One region of the Clostridium sp. CM039 genome, then DNA from elsewhere that is predicted to be linked to it. Evidence: a T-box and tRNA genes for the amino acid it is inferred to sense, from the RefSeq annotation. Region 1 holds a T-box; the other regions hold tRNA genes.
The links. The T-box of region 1 lies ahead of asnS (asparagine--tRNA ligase). A T-box ahead of a tRNA ligase gene usually reads a tRNA of that ligase, here a tRNA-Asn.

Region 1 (4,298 bases):
CCTGTAATAAATGATAAAGCCCATAAGCAGACAGCATTGTTATCATCTGAAAATATTAAAGACATGAAAAATGTTTATGTGTTTTCATCACATAGTCACGAGGATCATTTTAATTCTTGTATTTTGGATTGGGAAAATTATAATAGTGATATACAATACATACTTAGTAATGATATAAAAATAGATAAAAATAAATCGAATTATAGATTTATAAAGGAAGGTGAAGAAAAATTATTTAAAGACGTTTATGTAAAAGCTTATGGTTCAACTGATATTGGAATATCTTTTTTAGTAAAATTTGATGGGGTAACTATTTTTCATGCTGGAGATCTTAATTGGTGGCACTGGAAAGAGGACAGTTCAGAGGAGCGATCTGAAGCAGAGGCTTCATTTAAAACTCACATAGAGAAATTAAAAGAAGAAAAATCTATCGACATAGCTTTTTTTCCAGTAGATCCAAGACTTCAAGAGTTTTATTATATAGGCGGAGAATATTTTGCAAAAGAAATTAGGCCTAAATTACTTATACCTATGCATTTCGGAGATGAAGTAGCTATTACTAAAGAATTTGCTAGTATAATGAGAAAAATTAACATAAAATCAGTTGAAATAAATCATCCTAGGCAAGAGATAATATATAAAAAATATTTTTAATATATATGGATAGAAATAGTCAGTTATGTCTATAATTTAAATAACCAAATAAAAAAGCATCACATGCAGTATTTTTTAGTCCCCCTAAATTAATATTACATGTGATGCTTTTTATATTTAGATGGATTTATGATGCAAAACTTATAAAATAATTAAAAACTATAATTTCTATTTACATAATTTTATAATTGTGATACTTTATTATTATAAAGCAGTAAGTAGAAAGTAGGATAGATTAAATGAGAACAGAAACTAAAAATGAGAACGTTTTAAATTATATTTACATTATTATCGGGACTACAATACTCGCAGCAGGCATAAATATGTTTTTGGCAAAATTTAAATTAGTAACAGGTGGAGTAGCAGGTATTGCCATTGTTATTCAATATATTGCAGAAAAGCATTACGGAATAGGAGTGCCTCTATGGTTTACTAATATTGTGATAAATATACCATTGCTTATCATTGCTAGAAAACTTAAGGGGAAAAAATTTGTCGGTAAATCCTTGTTTGCTGCGGCATATCTATCTTTCGCGTTGTTTTATACAAGCTTTATACCGATGCCACAGGTCGATATTTTGTTGGTTAGTATATTTGGTGGAGTATTTGTTGGTATAGGCTTAGGGTTTGTATTAAGAGCATCCGCTAGTACTGGAGGAACTGATTTAGCTGCAAACATCATAAAGGTTTATTTAAAAAATATGCCAATAGCTAAAATTATATTAGCTATTGATTCGATTATAATACTAACAGGTGCTTTTGTATTTGGTGTTCAAAAAGCTATGTATGCACTAATATCTACTTATATAGTTAGTAAGGTTATAGATGGTATACTTGAAGGAATAAATTATTCTAAAGCGGTATTTATTATTTCAAATAATTCTAAGGAAATAGCGGAAATATTAATGAAGGATTTAAAGAGAGGTGTAACAGGAATAAATGCTACTGGAATGTATACAAATGGACCCAAACAGGTGCTATATATAGTAGTTGGTAAAAATGAAATAGTGCCTCTTCAAAAAATGGTTAAATTAATTGATGCCAACGCATTTATTACTGTTGCAGATGTAAGAGAAGTATCGGGAGAAGGATTTACAAAATAAAATACAAGTATAATAGGCAACATTTTCAAAGTATATTTTGAAGTCTTCATGTAAAGACTAAATTTAGAAAGGAAGTGATTATACATGGATGATAGATTAAATAGTAAACCTATTATATTTGACCACCCAGAGAAACTTACGCAGGGTGTATCTTTAGAAAAAGATGATGTTGTAGCAAAAACTTTCATTAATGAAGAAGATGGATGTGTGAAATGTAACATTGTTCTTGAAAATAAGGTTACTGGAGAAACGGCAAAGAGAGATGAAGTTATTGGTGAGATAGTTGAAGATGAAAATGAAGATGAAGAATTTGATTAAATAGATATGCTTGTTTAAAAGAATTATAATATATATAATTAAGAGAAAAACTTAAGGGATGCCTAAAATGATTGAAAAATCATTTTAGGCATCTATTTTTATTATAAAAATATTTGACATTTATTATTAAAAATATTATAATTTTAATTGAATATAAAAATAATTGATACATATACTAATATTTAAATATAAAGACTGTGAAGAGAAGAGTAGATATAAAAGGGTAGTAATAGCGAGTTGGTGATGGTGAAAGACCAATACGAAGTTTATATCGAAGAACATCTCAGAGTTTCTAACCGAAATCTTTAAGGTAGTAGGCTTAGACGGCTCCAATCCGTTAACTGTTGGGCAGTATCAATTGTATAACTCGTATCAACGAATATATAATTCTGTACTGATTAGATTGGTCATATTATATGACAAAACTGGGTGGCATAGCGAAATTATAGCCTTTCGTCCCTTTATTATTAAGGGATGGAAGGCTTTTTTTATTATTAAGGTAAATATAAAATTATAAGGAGGGCAATTTTATGGAAAAATTGTTAGTAAAACAAATTTATAGAGAAAAAGAAAAATATGAAGATCAAGTAGTATCTATCTCTGGATGGATAAGAACTTTAAGATCTTCTAAAGCGTTCGGGTTTATAGAAGTTAATGATGGAAGCTTCTTCAAAAATATTCAGGTAGTTTTTGAGGAAGGCTTAGAAAATTTTGCTGAAATAGCTAAATTACCTATAAGTTCATCTTTGACTATAGAAGGGAAACTTGTTGTAACGCCAGAAGCTAAGCAACCATTTGAGATTAAAGCTACTAAAATAGTTTTAGAAGGGATGTCAAATACCGATTATCCATTGCAAAAGAAAAGACATTCTTTTGAGTATTTAAGAACTATTGCACACTTAAGGCCAAGAAGTAATGCTTTCTCAGCAGTGTTCAGGGTGCGTTCATTAACTGCTTTTGCTATACATGAGTTTTTTCAAAAGAGAGGATTTGTATATACCCATACACCAATAATAACTGGTAGTGATTGCGAAGGTGCGGGTGAAATGTTTAGAATATCTACCCTTGATTTTAGCAATATTCCGCTAGGCGAAGATAAAAAAGTTGATTACGCGCAAGACTTTTTTGGTAAAGAAACTAGCTTAACTGTAAGTGGACAGTTAGCAGCAGAGGCTTTTGCTTTAGCGTTTAGAAATGTTTATACTTTTGGGCCAACATTTAGAGCAGAAAATTCTAATACAGGAAGACATGCAGCTGAGTTCTGGATGATAGAGCCTGAAATAGCATTTGCGGATTTAAAAGATGATATGAAACTCGCAGAAGACATGATGAAATATATAATAAAATATGTTATGGAAAACGCTCCAGAAGAGATGGAGTTTTTCAATAGTTTTGTAGATAAAGGTTTAATTGAAAGATTAAATGGTGTTGTAAACGCAGAGTTTGGACAGATAACATATACTGAGGCTGTGGATATTCTACAAAAATCAGGAAATGAATTCCAGTACCCGGTAACTTGGGGCTGTGATCTTCAAACTGAGCATGAAAGATATTTAACAGAAGAAGTGTTTAAAAAACCATTATTTGTAACGGATTATCCAAAGGAAATAAAATCTTTTTATATGAGAATAAATGACGATAATAAGACAGTTGCAGCAATGGACTTACTTGTACCGGGAATAGGAGAAATTATCGGTGGAAGCCAAAGAGAAGAAAGACAAGATATTTTAGAAGCTAGAATGGAAGAATGTGGTCTTAATAAAGAAGATTACTGGTGGTATTTAGAGTTAAGGAAATACGGCGGAACTAAGCATGCTGGATTTGGACTAGGATTTGAAAGAGCTATTATGTATATTACAGGTATGAGCAACATCAGAGACGTTATTCCATTCCCAAGAACAACTGGGTCTGCTGAATTTTAACGACATTTCAGAAGGAAAGTCTCCCATTTGTATAAGTGGGAGTACCTACTATAAGTAGGCGTTATTTGCCCTAGCAAATAGAAAACTTTAGTGGGAGTATAAATCTCCTTCTGAAGTCATCAATGCATCTTCTGCGAAGCTGTCGCGGCTCCGCAGGAGATGATTTAATAGTAAATTACAATATTAAAAGCAGCTCCCTATGTGTAGAATAGGAGCCGCTTTTAATTTAGAAATCTGATAGCACATGCTAACCCTGGGGAAGGGTTTCATAATATAACAGAATAAAAAGATACAAGCTACT
Region 2 (4,298 bases), 1.1 Mb from region 1:
TTCTAGGCTCAAATTTAATCTTTACATCACCATACTGGCCATGTCCTCCGGATTGCTTTTTATGTTTTCCTTGGACATCAGAAGTTCTTTTAATTGTTTCTCTATAAGCAATCTTTGGAATTTCTAATGATACTTCAACTCCAAATTTATTTTTCAATTTACTAACTATAACCTGCAAGTGGGTAGATCCTAATCCTGAGATTATAGTTTGTGCATTTTCTGCGCTCCTAGATATTGAGAATGTAGGATCTTCTTCTAACAATTTTGTTAATCCATTAGATATTTTATCTTCATCACCTTTAGCTTTAGTTACAATAGCTCTTGAAAAAACTGGTTGTGGGAACTCCATAGTATCAAACATTATTAGTTTCGCTCTATCACAGAGAGTATCTCCAGTAGTCGTGCATTGAAGTTTTGCAACTGCACCTATATCCCCTGCCGCAATTTCTCGAGTTTGAAATTGTTGTTTTCCTTTTAAAAAATACATAGCACCTATTTTTTCTTCTTTATTTTTATTAGTATTATATACTATTGTGTCACTTTTAGCTTTTCCAGTAATAACACGGAACATAGATAATTTACCTACAAAAGGATCTGCAATAGTTTTAAATACTAATGCTGAGAATGGACCCATATCATCAATTTTGACTTGCGTATATTTATTGTTTTTCATACCTTTTGCAATGTACATAGTTGTTTCAATTGGAGAAGGGAAGCATTCAACCATATCTTCTAGCAACGTATTCATTCCTATACCAAGTAAAGCAGATCCACACATTATAGGTGTAATTTCTCCCATAGAAGCTCCTTTTATAAGACCTTGATATATTTCTTTTTCACTTATAGAACCCTCATTGAAATATTTTTCTAATAGAACTTCATCTGTTTCAGCAACTGCTTCCATAACCATCTGTTTACACTCATCCACTTTATCTATTAATTCTTCTGGAATATCACTATCTTCCATCCCATGTGTTTTAGGATTAAATATTTGAGCCCTTCTAGATATGACATTTATTACGCCGCTAAAATTTTCTTCACTACCTATAGGATATTGAATTGGTACTGCGGATATTCCAAATGTTTCTTTTATCTGTTGCAAAGCAACTTGAAAATTACTATTTTCCCTATCTAGCTTATTAATAAAAAATGCTCTAGGTAGCTTATGATCATTGATATATTCCCAAGCCTTCTCAGTTCCAACTTCTACACCTGATACCCCACAAACAGTTATCATTGCCATATCTACAGCTCTTAGCCCCTCAATCATTTCTCCTTCATAATCAAAATATCCAGGCATATCTACTAAATTTAATTTTATATTTCCCCATTCACTTAAAGCCACTGATGTAGAAATAGACGTTTTTCTTTTCTTTTCTTCAATATCGTAATCACTAATTGTAGTACCATCATTAACTTTTCCGAATCTATCTATAGCTTTAGTGTAATATAATATTGATTCCATTAATGTGGTTTTTCCTGAACCACTATGTCCAACAATTCCTATATTTCTTAGATTTTTGCTTATATATTCTTTCATATACGATACCTCCTAGCTTTTCGTTAGATATATATTCATATATTCTACCTTTAAATAAAAAGCCTTTGTATATAGCTGAATTTTATAATTATTACTTTCTAAAAAAGATAAAAGTACCAATAAAATAAATTTATTGATACTTAATTATATATTTAAACTAAATATAAGTTATTACTAAAGCTCATATCTATTTTTTAAAATTTGTATATTATTTATTATAATTTTTCAAAAAATAAAAAAAAGCTAATAATTAGCTTTGTATACTTTAAATAAAAATGGCTCCGCGAAAAGGATTTGAACCTTCAACCTATCGGTTAACAGCCGAGTGCTCCACCGTTGAGCTATCGCGGAACATTACCTAGCGACAACCTACTCTTCCACAAGGTCACCCCTGCAGTACCATCGGCGCATTGAAGCTTAACCTTCGTGTTCGGTATGGGAACGGGTGTTACCTTCATGCCATAATCACTAGATTGAGAAAATAAATATTCTCTCAAAATTGCACAGTGAACTAGTCTTCTCGCTTACGCTTGAAGTATCGCTTTATTTCTAATTATATATTTAGGTCAAGCCCTCGACTTATTAGTATTAGTCAGCTGAACATGTTACCATGCTTACACCTCTAACCTATCAACCTGGTGGTCTTCCAGGAGTCTTACTAACACCGCACTTACGTGCGAGTTATGGGAAATCTCATCTCAGGGTGGGCTTCACGCTTAGATGCTTTCAGCGTTTATCCCTTCCAAACATAGCTACCCAGCGATGCCACTGGCGTGACAACTGGTGCACCAGAGGTTTGTCCATCCCGGTCCTCTCGTACTAAGGACAGCTCCCTTCAAATTTCCTACGCCCGCGACGGATAGGGACCGAACTGTCTCACGACGTTCTGAACCCAGCTCGCGTGCCGCTTTAATGGGCGAACAGCCCAACCCTTGGGACCTACTTCAGCCCCAGGATGCGACGAGCCGACATCGAGGTGCCAAACCTCCCCGTCGATGTGGACTCTTGGGGGAGATCAGCCTGTTATCCCCGAGGTAGCTTTTATCCGTTGAGCGATGGCCCTCCCACGAGGTACCACCGGATCACTAAGCCCGACTTTCGTCCCTGCTCCACTTGTAAGTGTCGCAGTCAGGCTCCCTTCTGCCTTTGCACTCTTCGCGCGATTTCCAACCGCGCTGAGGGAACCTTTGGGCGCCTCCGTTACTTTTTTGGAGGCGACCGCCCCAGTCAAACTGCCCACCTAACAATGTCCTGTGACCAGATTCATGGCCTCCAGTTAGAACCTCAGTACTGTCAGGGTGGTATCCCAAGGATGACTCCACACAGGCTGACGCCCATGTTTCTCAGTCTCCCACCTATCCTGTACAGACAATACCGAAATTCAATGCTAAGCTACAGTAAAGCTCTACGGGGTCTTTCCGTCCAATCGCGGGTAGCAAGCATCTTCACTTGCACTACAATTTCGCCGGATGTGTTGTTGAGACAGTGCCCAAATCATTACGCCATTCGTGCGGGTCGGAACTTACCCGACAAGGAATTTCGCTACCTTAGGACCGTTATAGTTACGGCCGCCGTTTACTGGGGCTTAAGTTCATACCTTCGCTTGCGCTAAGTAATCCCCTTAACCTTCCAGCACCGGGCAGGCGTCAGCCCCTATACATCAGCTTTCGCTTTAGCAGAGACCTGTGTTTTTGCTAAACAGTTGCTTGGGCCTATTCTCTGCGACCTACTTACGTAGGCACCCCTTCTCCCGAAGTTACGGGGTCAATTTGCCGAGTTCCTTAACAACAATTCTTCCGATGGTCTTAGGATTCTCTCCTCACCTACCTGTGTCGGTTTGCGGTACGGGCACCAATATCCTCGATAGAGACTTTTCTTGGCAGCGTGGAATCAGATACTTCGGGAATAAATTCCCTTCCCCATCACATCTCAGCGTTAAGAGCAAACGGATTTGCCTGCTTGCTCCGCCTAAATGCTTAGACACACATCCAATAGTGTGCACATCTTATCCTCCTGCGTCATCCCATTTCTAATAACGTCCATTGGTGGTATCGGAATATCAACCGATTGTCCATCACCTACGCCTTTCGGCCTCGGCTTAGGTCCCGACTAACCCTGAGAGGACGAGCCTTCCTCAGGAAACCTTAGGTTTTCGACCGTTAAGATTCTCACTTAACTCTCGCTACTCATGCCAACATTCTCACTTCTGTACCGTCCACCACTCCTTACGGTATGACTTCAGCCAGTACAGAAAGCTCCTCTACCGCGTACACAATTGTGTACACCCATAGCTTCGGTGGTAAGTTTTAGCCCCGGACATCTTCGGCGCAGGATCTCTTGACTAGTGAGCTATTACGCACTCTTTAAATGAGTGGCTGCTTCTGAGCCAACATCCTAGTTGTCTTAGAAATCCCACATCCTTTTCCACTTAACTTACACTTTGGGACCTTAGCTGATGGTCTGGGCTGTTTCCCTTTTGACTACGGATCTTATCATTCGCAGTCTGACTGCCGAAATAAAAGTATATGGCATTCGGAGTTTGATAGGGTTCAGTAACTGTTGTCAGCCCCTAGCCCATTCAGTGCTCTACCTCCATTACTCAATTAATCGACGCTAGCCCTAAAGCTATTTCGAGGAGAACCAGCTATCTCCGAGTTCGATTGGAATTTCTCCGCTATCCACAGCTCATCCCATGGTTTTTCAACACCAACGTGGTTCGGACCTCCACGGAATTTTACTTCCGCTTCATCCTGGCCAT
Region 3 (4,298 bases), 1.1 Mb from region 1:
CTTTTTTTCCTTTTATAAATTCCTTAAATTCATTGAAATCCTTTTTCATATAACCCTCCATGTAATCTCCATATACTTTATATTATATTATATTATTTATTTTACAAATTTATTTTATAATTTTTTAGATTTATTCTATAAAAAAACAACGCATAGTATAACCACAGCCTACTCAAGCCTCATTATATACTACACGCCATTCTCTAAACCAAACTAACTATTCCAATTTAAAATTTAAAATTGTAGTTTTTCTTCTATAAACTTTTCTAAATCATCTATACTTACCCTTATTTGATCCATTGTGTCTCTGTCTCTAATTGTTACAGTATTATCTTCTAACGTATCAAAATCTACGGTTATGCAGTATGGAGTTCCTATTTCGTCTTCTCTTCTATACCTTTTTCCTATACTTCCGGTTTCATCGTAGTCTACGTTAAATTTTTTACCTAGCATAGCAAAAACTTCGAGCGATTTCTCTGATAATTTTTTACTTAAAGGTAGAATAGCCGCCTTAAATGGTGCAAGTGCTGGATGTAAATGAAGCACTGTTCTTACGTCTCCGCCTTCAAGTTCTTCTTCATCATATGCATTAACTAAGAATGCAAGAACAACTCTATCTGCACCCAGAGAAGGTTCTATACAATATGGTACATATTTTTCATTAGTAATAGGATCTAGATAACTTAAATCATTCCCTGAATGTTCCATATGCTTCTTTAAGTCATAATCAGTTCTATCGGCAACGCCCCATAATTCTCCCCATCCAAAAGGGAACAAGAATTCTATGTCACAAGTAGCATTACTATAGAAAGATAATTCCTCTTCTCCATGGTCTCTAAATCTTAAATTTTCCTTTTCCATTCCCAAATTATATAAGAAATTAGCACAATACTCTTTCCAATATGCAAACCATTCTAAATCTGTACCCGGTTTACAGAAAAATTCCAATTCCATTTGCTCAAATTCCCTAGTTCTAAAAATAAAGTTCCCTGGTGTTATTTCATTTCTGAAAGCCTTTCCTACTTGGCCTATTCCAAATGGAACTTTTTTTCTTGAAGCTCTTTGAACATTTTTAAAGTTTACAAAGATACCCTGAGCCGTTTCTGGTCTTAAATATATCTCTGATTTTCCATCTTCTGTTATCCCCTGGGAAGTCTTAAACATTAAATTAAATTTTCTAATATCAGTAAAGTCTTTCTTTCCACATTTAGGACATACTATTTCATTTTTTGCTATATATTCTTTTAACTCTTCATTTGACCATCCATCAGCACTAGCTACTTCTACTCCCTGATTCGTCATATGGTCTTCCACTAACTTATCCGCTCTAAATCTAGCTTTGCAATCTTTGCAATCCATTAGTGGATCTGAAAATCCTCCAACGTGACCCGTCGCAACCCATACTTCTGGGTTCATAAGTATAGCGCAGTCAACACCTACATTATATGGACTTTCTTGAACAAATTTTTTCCACCAAGCTTTTTTAACATTGTTTTTAAATTCAACTCCCAGAGGACCATAATCCCACGAATTAGCGAGCCCTCCATATATATCGGATCCTGGGAATACGAACCCTCTGTTTTTGCATAACGCAACTATTTTATCCATACTTTTTTCAAATGTCATATTAATCCCTCCTATTTTTTTATAATCTAATGATATCTCGTTTTATATACTTCTCAATGGTCATTACAAATATATTAATATTACATCTTGTATTCTTTCCTATTTGCCCTAAATATAACCAATTCAATCCATCACACCCGCATAAAGGCATGCTCTTTTATTTTACGTACAAAAAAAAGACTATACCCCAAGGGACGAAAATTATTTCCGCGGTTCCACCCTTATTGGCACATGCCCTACTTTAAGTTCTATACACTCAAAAGTTCCTTTCACAATAATACTTTGATTGTTTACACCAGCCACAACCTCTCTTATGAAGTACTACTACTACTCTTCTTTATCACAGTGAATTATTTTATTATACATTAGATTTCTTATAATATTGAGTTCCAAAAATAAAAAATGGCTCCGCGAAAAGGATTTGAACCTTCAACCTATCGGTTAACAGCCGAGTGCTCCACCGTTGAGCTATCGCGGATTATTATTGCTTACAACAACATTATAACATATACTTTTAAAAATTCAATAGTTTTTTCTTTTTTATTTAAATTTCATGATTTTAAGCACTGATGATTACGCTTAAGAAGTAAAAAGGATATTTTAGATTAACTAAAATACCCCTTTAATTTTTTTAAACTACTGGATTGGTTTCATTGTAGGAAATAGGATAACATCTCTTATTGAATAAGAATCCGTTAAGAACATTACCATTCTATCAATTCCTATACCCAGTCCTCCTGTTGGTGGCATTCCTGTTTCTAATGCGCTCATAAATTCTTCATCTATTAAATAAGCCTCATCATCACCCAGTTCTCTTTCTTTTGCTTGTTGCATAAATCTCTCTCTCTGAACTACTGGATCATTTAACTCTGAGTATGCATTACACACTTCTCTTCCAAACACAAAACCTTCAAATCTCTCTGTAAACTCTTCATTCCCTCTCTTCTTCTTTGTAAGAGGTGATATTTCTACAGGGTAATCACATAAGAATGTTGGTTGAATTAGTTTCTCTTCCACATATACTTCAAATAATTCATTTAATATATCTGCTTTTGAGCAATTTTCTAATTCTTTTTTAAATTGTAAATGCTTTTCTTTAGCTATAACCCTAGCTTCTTCATTAGTAGCTATTTTATCAAAGTCCACACCTGAATATTCTCTTACTGCATCTACCATAGTAATTCTTCTCCATGGTGGTGTAAAATCTATCTCAGTTCCTTGATAATTTACTTTCATAGTTCCATGAACCTTTTCACAAACGTAAGCTATCATATTTTCCGTAATTTCCATCATATCATTATAATCTGCATAAGCTTCATATAATTCTATCATTGTAAACTCTGGATTATGTCTTATATCTGTTCCTTCGTTTCTAAAGTTTTTACCCATGTCATATACCTTTTCAAAACCAGCAACAATAAGTCTTTTTAAATATAGCTCTGTTGCAATTCTAAGATACATCTCAATATCAAGCGCATTATGATGAGTACTAAATGGTCTTGCTGCGGCTCCTCCTGCTACTGTGGATAAAATCGGAGTTTCAACTTCTAAAAATCCTTTGTTATCTAAGTATTCTCGGATATATTTAATTATTGATATTCTCTTCATAAACGTATCTCTTACTTGTGGGTTCATTATTATATCTACTTCTCTTTGTCTAAATCTTAAATCAGGATCTTTTAATCCGTGCCATTTTTCTGGAAGTGGTTTTAGAGCCTTCGCTACAAGCTGAAAATCTACTATATGTAGTGATATCTCACCAGTTTTTGTAACAAAAGGTGTACCAGTTATGCTTACAAAATCTCCTATGTCAAAACTTTTATATTCTTTTAATTTTTCTTCGCCTACATCATCTATTTTTATGTATAGTTGTATTTTACCATATCTATCATGAATATCAGAAAAACCTGCCTTACCATGAACTCTTTTAGACATGAGTCTACCTGCTACAATAACCTGAGCGCCTTCTAATTTCTCAAAATTTTCTTTAACTTCTTGTGATGTATGAGTTCTTTCAACTTTGTACACATCAAATGGATCTTTGCCTTCTTCTTTTAAAGCAGATAATTTTCGTCGTCTTATGGTTACCTGTTCATTATATTTAGATTCAAGTTCATGCAAGTTTTTCTCTTCACTTTTTTCTTCATTGTTTTTTTCGTTCGACATTAATATCCCTCCTGTTTTTCCCAGGTCAGAAAATAATTACTAATCATTTATTCTGCCATATTTCTTCTATGTATATATTTCTTTAGGGCACCTACCAATTATAAATTGTTAAGTACCCCTATGTTCTATAAAAATTAAATAATTTTTAAACAATTACCCACGTCGCACTTCCAATACTTCATACCTACCAACACCATCTGGAACTGCAACTTCTATAATTGCTCCTGATTTCTTACCAACGAGTGCACATCCAACTGGTGACTCATTCGATATTTTATTTATCATTGGATCTGCTTCTGCTGAACCCACTATATAAAATTCAACTTCTTCATCAAACTCATAATCCTTAACCTTAACTATAGATCCTATACTTACTACATCTATTTCAATATCGTTTTCATCTATAACACTTGCATTTCTAAGCATATTTTCCAATTGTATTATTCTACCTTCAACAAATGCTTGTTCATTTTTAGCTTCATCGTACTCTGAGTTTTCGGTTAAGT

Region 2: it has a tRNA-Asn gene. The T-box ahead of asnS (asparagine--tRNA ligase) is inferred to sense a tRNA for this amino acid. The anticodon was not compared.
Region 3: it has a tRNA-Asn gene. The T-box ahead of asnS (asparagine--tRNA ligase) is inferred to sense a tRNA for this amino acid. The anticodon was not compared.

The regions. Positions count from the first base shown of each region.
Region 1 covers NZ_CM143649.1:2,118,487-2,122,784, reverse strand. The annotation lists gene ACWJJ2_RS09985 (MBL fold metallo-hydrolase) at 1-654, shown strand, start outside; gene ACWJJ2_RS09980 (YitT family protein) at 894-1,757, shown strand; gene ACWJJ2_RS09975 (hypothetical protein) at 1,842-2,075, shown strand; T-box leader at 2,264-2,539, shown strand; gene asnS (asparagine--tRNA ligase) at 2,606-3,997, shown strand.
Region 2 covers NZ_CM143649.1:3,203,292-3,207,589, reverse strand. The annotation lists gene fusA (elongation factor G) at 1-1,540, opposite strand, end outside; tRNA gene ACWJJ2_RS14980 (tRNA-Asn) at 1,817-1,891, opposite strand; rRNA gene rrf (5S ribosomal RNA) at 1,897-2,013, opposite strand; rRNA gene ACWJJ2_RS14970 (23S ribosomal RNA) at 2,103-4,298, opposite strand, start outside.
Region 3 covers NZ_CM143649.1:3,188,370-3,192,667, reverse strand. The annotation lists gene murD (UDP-N-acetylmuramoyl-L-alanine--D-glutamate ligase) at 1-49, opposite strand, end outside; gene ACWJJ2_RS14910 (glycine--tRNA ligase) at 235-1,626, opposite strand; T-box leader at 1,814-1,979, opposite strand; tRNA gene ACWJJ2_RS14905 (tRNA-Asn) at 2,030-2,104, opposite strand; gene lysS (lysine--tRNA ligase) at 2,263-3,792, opposite strand; gene greA (transcription elongation factor GreA) at 3,946-4,298, opposite strand, start outside.